Regions from separate parts of the Lactobacillus sp. M0396 genome, predicted to be linked through region 3. Evidence: predicted binding sites of a transcription regulator. Region 3 holds the regulator's gene; each other region holds the start of a gene.
The links. Region 3 encodes HrcA, which represses chaperone genes, less so after heat shock. Its sites were predicted from a motif close to TTAGCACTCNNNNNNNNNGAGTGCTAA; they were not measured.

Region 1: the regulator HrcA is predicted to act here: its motif matches at 744-770, upstream of H3T43_RS04250 (Hsp20/alpha crystallin family protein).
Region 2: the regulator HrcA is predicted to act here: its motif matches at 865-891, upstream of H3T43_RS00435 (LysM domain-containing protein).
Region 4: the regulator HrcA is predicted to act here: its motif matches at 1,031-1,057, upstream of clpP (ATP-dependent Clp endopeptidase proteolytic subunit ClpP).

Annotation. Positions count from the first base shown of each region.
Region 1 is NZ_JACFQE010000003.1:24,524-26,732, reverse strand. Features, by position in the region: gene H3T43_RS04260 (Y-family DNA polymerase) at 1-124, opposite strand, end outside; gene greA (transcription elongation factor GreA) at 203-664, opposite strand; gene H3T43_RS04250 (Hsp20/alpha crystallin family protein) at 873-1,295, shown strand; gene H3T43_RS04245 (PH domain-containing protein) at 1,842-2,209, shown strand, end outside.
Region 2 is NZ_JACFQE010000001.1:89,530-91,738, forward strand. Features, by position in the region: FMN riboswitch at 1-50, shown strand, start outside; gene H3T43_RS00430 (ECF transporter S component) at 133-819, shown strand; gene H3T43_RS00435 (LysM domain-containing protein) at 924-1,400, shown strand; gene cmk ((d)CMP kinase) at 1,440-2,114, shown strand; gene rpsA (30S ribosomal protein S1) at 2,187-2,209, shown strand, end outside.
Region 3 is NZ_JACFQE010000001.1:271,256-273,464, forward strand. Features, by position in the region: gene grpE (nucleotide exchange factor GrpE) at 1-354, opposite strand, end outside; gene hrcA (heat-inducible transcriptional repressor HrcA) at 367-1,416, opposite strand; gene ribF (riboflavin biosynthesis protein RibF) at 1,550-2,209, opposite strand, start outside.
Region 4 is NZ_JACFQE010000004.1:177,784-179,992, reverse strand. Features, by position in the region: gene H3T43_RS06565 (SH3-like domain-containing protein) at 1-918, opposite strand, end outside; gene clpP (ATP-dependent Clp endopeptidase proteolytic subunit ClpP) at 1,079-1,663, shown strand; gene whiA (DNA-binding protein WhiA) at 1,722-2,209, opposite strand, start outside.

The DNA of each region.
Region 1 (2,209 bases), on a different contig from region 3:
AAACAACTGCTAACACAGCTTTCATTGGGTTTAGACCTAATTGAAGTGCCTCACAACTAGCAAAGAATGATTTGTTATCAATCATAAAAATTAATCGGTGTGGTTCATAACGGTAATCATACATTGCTTTCACTTCCTATTGCAAACTCATGTTCGCTAAAATAAATTATACAAACACCAGTTCGAATAATCAAGTGAAAAATTATTCAATTGCTTCAATCGTTACCTGATATTCCCCTGCCGGAGCCTCTACTTTAACAGTTTTGCCAACTTTCTTTTTCATGATAGCCTGACCTAATGGCGAGTCGAAAGCTATTTTACCAGCGCTGATATCTGCCTCCATTCGTCCAACAACTTGGTAAATCTCAGTTTCTGCATCATCATCAAATTTTAATGTGACCGTTTTGCCCAGATCTACCTTGCCGTCAGCTGTTTTTTCAATAATTTCTGCATATTTCAACTGCTTTTCCAAATAGCGCAAACGACTCTGAAGGTGTCCTAAGTCACGTTTTGCCTCTGTATATTCAGTATTTTCAGACAAGTCACCCAAAGAGCGTGCTTCCTGCAAAATTTTAATTCTTCTAGGTCTATCCTTTTTCAAATCAGCAATCTCATCTTTAATTTTTTGATAGCCTTGAGGCGTCATTTTTTGATAATAAACCAAAATATTCTCTCCTAATTTTTTCTTTTCAATATTATCCACAAGCTATAATTACTGTTATGGAGGCTTTAGTTTTTATAAATTAGCACTCTAAAAATAATAGTGCTAAATATTTCCTTTTTATGAATCTGCATACTATAATAATAATTGTAAGGAAGAAATGAAAGTCTTCTGTTACAAATATATAAATTTTGAAAGGAAGTTTTTTACTATGGCAAATGATATGATGAATCGGCACAATGATTTATTCGATGCGATGAACGATTGGTTTGATCTTCCAAGGAAATTTTTCAATGATAACGAAGTAGCAAAATTAATGCAATCAGATGTTGTTGAAAACGACAAAGAATATGTAATCAAAGTTGACATGCCTGGAATGGACAAGGATAAAATTCACCTAAATTACAATAATGGTATTTTAAGTGTATCAGGTTCAAGAAAGTCATTTAAAGATATGTCCAAGGATAACAGCATTATTCACCGTGAAAGAAGTGAAGGTCACATTTCACGCAGCTTCAGATTACCAAACGTAGTTGCAAGTGATATTCATGCCAAATACGATAACGGTGTATTGACAATTACCCTGCCAAAGCAACAAGCTGGCGCAAGCGATAACTCAATCCAAATTGACTAATTGTCTTCAAATTATCAAAGTATATTAACTCACTGAAATAACAGAAAGTCTATTTAAACTTGTCTGAACCGTTTTTAAAATAAAACATGTCAGAAGCACCAAAATAAGCTATCCAGATCAAAGTCTGGATAGCTTATTTTGTTTCCAGTTGCTTTTTAGATTTTTCTTTAGCAGCAGATTAAGTAATAAAGTTTTGAGACTATATTTCGTTTAAAATTTCAGGATTATTAACAGAACCTATCATTTTAAATATTATTTTTACATTTCCATCTATAGGTTCTTTTATATAGTATTTAAAATTCGCAAAGACAATTGATATCTATTTGCAATAGTTTTAATCTAATAATATCAGTAAAATTTAATATTTAAAATTTTGCACCTTTGTTATTGTTAATACTAGGACTGCTAAAGTTTAGGCTTAACTCTTTCTTCTACTCTTTTTCCAATTTCAAGATTATTAGTCATTAATCTCAAATAATAGCTGACCAGTCCACCACAGCCAGTGACGTTAAACCTAGGGCAATTTTTCCTTAGGAGGAGTATAAATTGAGCAAAAATAATGACATATACATAGAAAATCGAGCTTCGAGTGCTGCTAAAAAAATAAATAAATTGAACATACCAGATGAAATTAAAAAACAATTAATTGATAAGAAAGTTTTTGATTTTTGGTTTAACAATAAAGAATTAAGAGCCCTGTCAGATAATATTGATATTGCAGGCGGTGAGAGTATCCAGTATGCAGCTAGTGGCAATTACGATAATCATACTGCACTGATAATTTGTACAAACATGCGTGTAATGATAATTAATAAGAACATGTTTATTGGGGGAGATTTTACAGATATACCACTTAATATGATTAATGGTGTATCAATAAAAACGCGACTTTTCTTATCTGACATTCAAATAAC
Region 2 (2,209 bases), 180 kb from region 3:
GGAATCTATTGAGATACCGATAGTTAGAGTCTAGATGAAAGAAGACAGACTAAACTAAAAGCCAAGATCTAAAGCTTACTTTTACTCGGTCTGTTGCTAGGAGCAACAGACCGAGTTTTTTTGGAGGTAAGAATTTTGCAAAAAAAAAGCAGAAACAATTTAGTTAATATTTTGGCTTATACTTTAATTGGTACAATTGCCTATGTATTAATGCTTTTGGAAATACCATTGCCGGTAACTAGTTTCTTAAAGTTTGACTTCTCGGATGTCGTAATTACAATTGGGACATTTTTATTCGGACCAGGACCTGGTATTTTTATTGCATTTGTCAGAATGCTGATTAATTTAATTTATAAAGGCTTTGCTTTACCTAGTTTGGTAGGACAGTCAGCAGCTTTTTTAGCTTCAATATCTTTTGCTTTACCATTTTATTATTTAACAAAGAATATTAGCAAGGATGAGAAAAATTTTTCTAAAAAATATTTAAAACCAATTTTAGGTATTGTTCTCGGTATTATAGCTATGGCATTTGTACTTTCTGTACTGAATGCATTGGTTTTAACGCCTTTTTATGCAGTAACTACTGTACCTAATTTACCGACAATACATGGATATTCTGGTTTACTTTCTTTTACTGAAAAGGTTTACTTGGGTAAACTGCTACATATTCCATCAATGAGTGCATACATTTTTGGCATTATAGTTCCATTTAACTTGTTAAAAGGAACAATCAACGGTGTCGTAGTTTATTTACTATTTGAAACTGTACTGAGAACTTTTAAACCTTTTGTAAGGAAAAATTTTAATCTTAAAAATTAAATCTTAAAAATATTGTAAATCGGTCTAGTAAATGACCGATTTTTTTGTCCACTTAAATGTTAAATATGCTAAAATTAAACAGGTTAGGTAAGGAGGTTTTTCAGATGAATAATAACTCAAAAGGGCCATATCAGCATTATAAGCGTCCAAAAAAGTCGAGAGTAGAAACTTATTCTTCCGTATCAAAAGGCTGGATTGCTTTGATAATTCTGATTGTAGTTATTCTTATCGGTCTTGTTCCTGTGGTTCATAAATTGGCATCAAACAATGGTTCAAATGAAAAAGCAGTTGAAGTACGTAAAGCTGCCAAAAAGGAAGATACTAAGAAAAAAGCTAAGGTTCAGCCTGTAAAAAGTAAAGAAACCAAAGCCAAGGCTAAAACAAAGACAAAATCATCTAAAAAAACTCCAAAAAAGCCTAAAAAGAAACATGTTGTGATTAAACAATATGTCGTACAAGAAGGGGATTCCTTGACTAGTATTGCCCGCCACTTTAACATTTCAGTTAGTCAATTGGCAGAGTTGAATCAACTTGATCCCAATAGCCAGGTGGATACAGGACAAACTTTAAGAATTAGATAATTTAGAAAGGACAGGGACTTAAGTCCCTTTTTTATTGGAATGCAAATAGCAATTGATGGTCCAGCTTCAGCTGGAAAAAGTACTGTAGCAAAAATTATCGCCCATAAGCTTAATTTTACATATATTGATACTGGGGCAATGTATCGGGCTTCGACTTGGATTGCACGAGAAAATAACATTGATTACGGCGATGAAAGAGGTATTTTAACTGCCATTGACCAGGAAAAAATTGAATTTAGATTTAAAAATGGTCAGCAAAAAATATATGCCGGTAATAAAGATATTACTCAAGAAATACGTACTCCTGATATTTCTGCCAATGTTTCTCAAGTTTCGGCATTAGCCGGAATCAGGGAAAAAATGGTCAGTCTGCAAAGGCAAATGGCCGGCGAAATGAACGTTGTGATGGATGGACGTGATATTGGAACTACTGTTTTGCCCAACGCTGCAGTAAAAATATTTTTGGTCGCTTCAGTTCACTCTCGCGCTGAAAGAAGAATGATAGATTTTAAAGAAAGAGGAATTAAAACTAATCAGTCTCTTGAAGAAATTGAGCACGACATTTCAGAGAGAGATTACAAAGACTCACACCGAAAAATTTCACCATTAAAAAAAGCCCAAGATGCTATTGAAATAGACACTACTTCTATGAGTGTTGATCAAGTCGTAAATGTAATTTTATCAGAAATTAAAAAAAGTCAAAAAAAACTATAAAAAAGGGTATAAAACAGTAGAAAAATATCAAACTTTCATTTAAAATTAGAGTATGATATTGGGAGGTAAATAATGTCAGAAAACAGTAATCAATT
Region 3 (2,209 bases):
CTGCTTTGATGCTTCATCATCAACCTTTGTTGCCAAAGCTCTTTCTAAATTATCCATTGCTGGCAAAACATCTTTAGCTAAAGATTGTGATTCATATTTAATAAGTTGCGCTCTTTCATTATTGTAGCGATTTTGCATATTTTGCATTTCAGCTTGACTGCGCAAGTACTTATCTTCTAAATCATCTTTTTCTTTTTGCAACTGGGTCAAATTGTGTTGCAGTTTGCTTTCCAAAGATTCGGACTTCTTTTTTTCGTTAGCCTTAGCTTGAGAATGCTTTTTAACTTCTTTTGATTCACTTGATTCTTTTTGATCTTTTTTTGAATTTTTACTGTTAATTTCTTCTTTACTCACGGCTAACCTCCTTTATTTAAATCTACCATAATAATCAAGCAACTTTTTAGATAGCTCATTTCTGAAATATTCAAGCAATCCTATCACTTGAGAATACGGCATATTATCAGGGCCAAGTAAAGCAATTATGCCCTTTCCGTGAGGACCAACGCTGTACTCTGCCGTAAGCAGACTATAATCCTTTAACAAATCATTTGATAACTCAGACCCTAGACTTACCCGAACTGGATATCTGTCACTTTTTAAATTTTGCCTGTTATCCAAAATACTAGAAATTAAGTCATTATGCTCAATCATTTCATATAATGACCGCAAATTAGAAACGTCACTCAAAGAAATATTATTGAGCAAATTAATCTGACCATCGACATACATTTGTTCGCTGGCAGCATCACTGATCACATCTTCAACTAAATCTATTAATTCAGACACATGAGCAGCTTTAAGCTTTTGTCCTAAAGTCTTCTTAAGAAACTCAGGTGTAACCTGATCTAGCGACTTTCCTACTAATTCATCGTTAATCATACGAACGGCACGTTCAATGTCATCACCATGAATATTGTATGGTAAGTTATAAACCTGGTCATGAACATCACCATCACTGGTACCAAGAATAGCCATAATCTGTCTGCCAAATAAAGGTACTATACGAAATCCGGTAATAGTTAAATCACTATTCTCAGGCCCCTCCGCAAATGCAGTGTAATTTGTTAGGTCAGATAAGATCTTAACAGCTTCCTGTACGATGTCGTTAACTTGATGAAACGGCTGATCAAGCTGATTAATAATTCTTTTATAAACAGAAGATGAAATCTGTAAAGGCTCAACTAAATTGTCAAGATAGTAACGGTAGCCTTCTGTTGAAGGTACTCGACCACTTGACAAATGAGTTTTTTCAATCAAGCCTTTTTCTTCTAAAACCGCCATTTCGTTACGAATAGTTGCACTTGAAACTTTAATAGGTAACTGATTCATGACTGTTTTAGACCCAACAGGATCATGTGTCTGCGTAAAATCATTGATAATTGTTTTTAAAATTAATTCTTGACGTTCGGTCAACATAAATATCGCCCTCACTTTTAGCACTCAAACTTATTAGGTGCTAACAATTAATATGATACTAGCTTTTAGCAGAATGTCAAGTTGAGTGCTAACTTTTTTACAAAAAAAACGCTTATCCTCTTTAAAATTGAAATTAACCAATGCCGGCAAAATAAGCTTTGATTTCTGCCTCATCACCACTCATTTGTTTTTTTAATTTTTTTAAGTTATCAAATTTAATTTCGCCACGAGTATACTTATACCATTTAATTACCATTTCTTCATCATAGGCTTCTTGATTAAATCCAAATAAATTCGATTCAATATAAAGCTTTGTACCCTCATTAATAGTTACGTTATAACCCACGCTTGTCATTGAGTCATACCACTTGCCTTTAATCTTGGTTTTAGTAGCGTATACTCCAATTTTAGGAACCACCTTGCCTTGAAACCAAACTAGATTTGCTGTAGGAAAACCCAGTTTATGGCCATTACGTAAACCGTGCCCGACCTTACCGGACATGACATACGGAAACCCTAATAATTTAGCGGCCAATTCCATATTTCCACTGGTAATGGCCCTTTTTATTTCCGTAGAGCCAATTTTTTGGCCATCATAAGACTGTTTTGGAACATCAATAATAGCAAATCTTCCCTTAGCAAACTTAGGGAAATTTTTCATATTGGCAATCTCTTTGGGACCATAAGTGTAGTCAAAGCCGGCTACAACTGTATCAGCATTTAATTTAACAATAATTTTATCTACAAATTCCTGTGCAGTCAGTTTGCTAAATGCCTCATTAAAATGCATCAC
Region 4 (2,209 bases), on a different contig from region 3:
TAGTAAAACCGGTTGATAAAACTTGGTTTTCAGTGTCAAATTGCCACTAGTTAAAGTATGTTTACTATCTTCTGGACTATACTCTGTTGGACTAAGATAGTTTAAGGATGAACCATAATGAGTTTTCCATGCTTGATAATCATTTGTGCCTGGCTGAGCTTGGAAGGAATTAAATGTATCTGCATCAACAACTCCTTCTTTAGTGCTCTTCCTAACCGTTACTTTGACTGTGACAGTTGCGTCTCCATAAGTATATTTCACTTTATATGTTTTAGGAGTACCACAATTTATACTATCTTTAGAAACAATTACCTGACTATTGTCAATTACAGTTCCCATGCTATTTGTAACATATGAAATTGCATCTTTTGTTGAAAAGTTATAAAACTCATTGCGAACTAAAGTAACAGACTTAGGAACAGCAATTTTGTTTCTGTCAAAGTAATTTTCATTTACATAACCTACTTCACGACCATTTACATAAATACGCCAATAGCGATATTTCTTGGTTTCGATCAGTTGATCCGACTGAATATGGCTGTACTGAAAATTAATGCCATCAGCTACTTTAGTACTAACTTTGCCGTCTTTAACTTCTTTCCAAACCTTATAGTTTTTGTTACCGGCAACTTTTGTCATCATAGCAAAACCAGTAACAACCTGTTTTGGCTTAGGCTTAGGTTTAGTATTATCTTGGTTATCTGTACCATTTTGATCAGTTTGACCAGATTTATTGGTATCAGTATTATCAGAATTTGCATCAGTTGAGCTGTTCGATGATTTATTATTATCATCTTGAACTGGCGGCTGAGTGCTACTGGAATCTGCCGCAACTGATGTAGTTGACAAACCGGTATAGATCAATAGTCCGGCAACTATAGTCAGCAAATAGGTTATTATTTTCTTACAAAGCTTCAAAATATATCCTCCAATATTTAAGTTTACATTTAAATTATATAATAAAAACCTCATTAAAAAGAATACAAAATTAATACACTTTCATTGACAGTATGTAATGTAAGTGATTTAATTAGCACTGTACTTGATAGAGTGCTAATTATATTTAGGAGGTAGAAAGATGCTTGTACCTACAGTTATTGAACAAACTGCACGCGGCGAACGCGCATATGATATATATTCACGTTTATTGAAAGACAGAATCATCATGCTAAGTGGTGAAATTAACGATGATATGGCAAATTCAATTATTGCACAATTACTATTTCTTGATGCTCAAGACAACACCAAGGATATTTCACTTTACATTAATTCACCGGGTGGTGTGATTACTTCTGGCTTAGCAATCATGGATACCATGAACTTTATTAAATCAGATGTTTCAACCATCGCTATTGGTATGGCAGCCTCTATGGCTTCCATTTTACTTACTAGTGGTGCAAAAGGTAAACGTTTTGCATTACCTAATTCAACGGTTCTAATTCACCAGCCTTTAGGTGGTGCTCAAGGTCAGCAAACTGATATTCAAATTGCAGCCAATGAGATTTTAAAGAGCCGTGAAAAGATTAACCGGATTTTACATGAAACTACTGGCCAGCCTTTAGAAAAGATTCAAAAGGATACTGAGCGCGATAACTACATGACAGCTCAGCAGGCTAAAGACTATGGTTTAATCGATGAAATTATGGTTAACCAAAAGAAATAAACGTTAGCAATCAGCTTGTATCAAAGAAGAAACCCATCCGCATGGATGGGTTTATTTTTTATTTCTGTATGTTTTCTGCTATATCATGAATTTTTTTGAAACGATGATTGACTCCTGATTTTGATATCGGACCGTCCGGAACTTGCTGTGCTATTTCTTTGAGTGAAAGTTCAGGTTCATCTAATCTTAGTCTAGCCAAACCCTGCAATTTTTCAGGAATATTTTCTAAGCCAATTTTGCGCTCAATTAGCTCAATGTCTTCAACCTGTTTCGCTGCAGCATTTGCCGTCTTTTTTAAATTGGCTGTATCACAATTAACAAGCCGGTTCACAGAATTCCGCATGTCACGCATAATGCGCAGATCTTCAAAAGACAGCATCGCATTCAACGCTCCAACAATATGTAAAAAGTCACCAATTTTTTCAGCTTCTTTTAGGTATACAATATAACCTCGTCGTCTTTTCGTACTTTTAGCATTCAAATTAAAACGATCATTCATAATCTTAAGTAAATCATCATTATGATCTTGATAAATAGAATAAATCT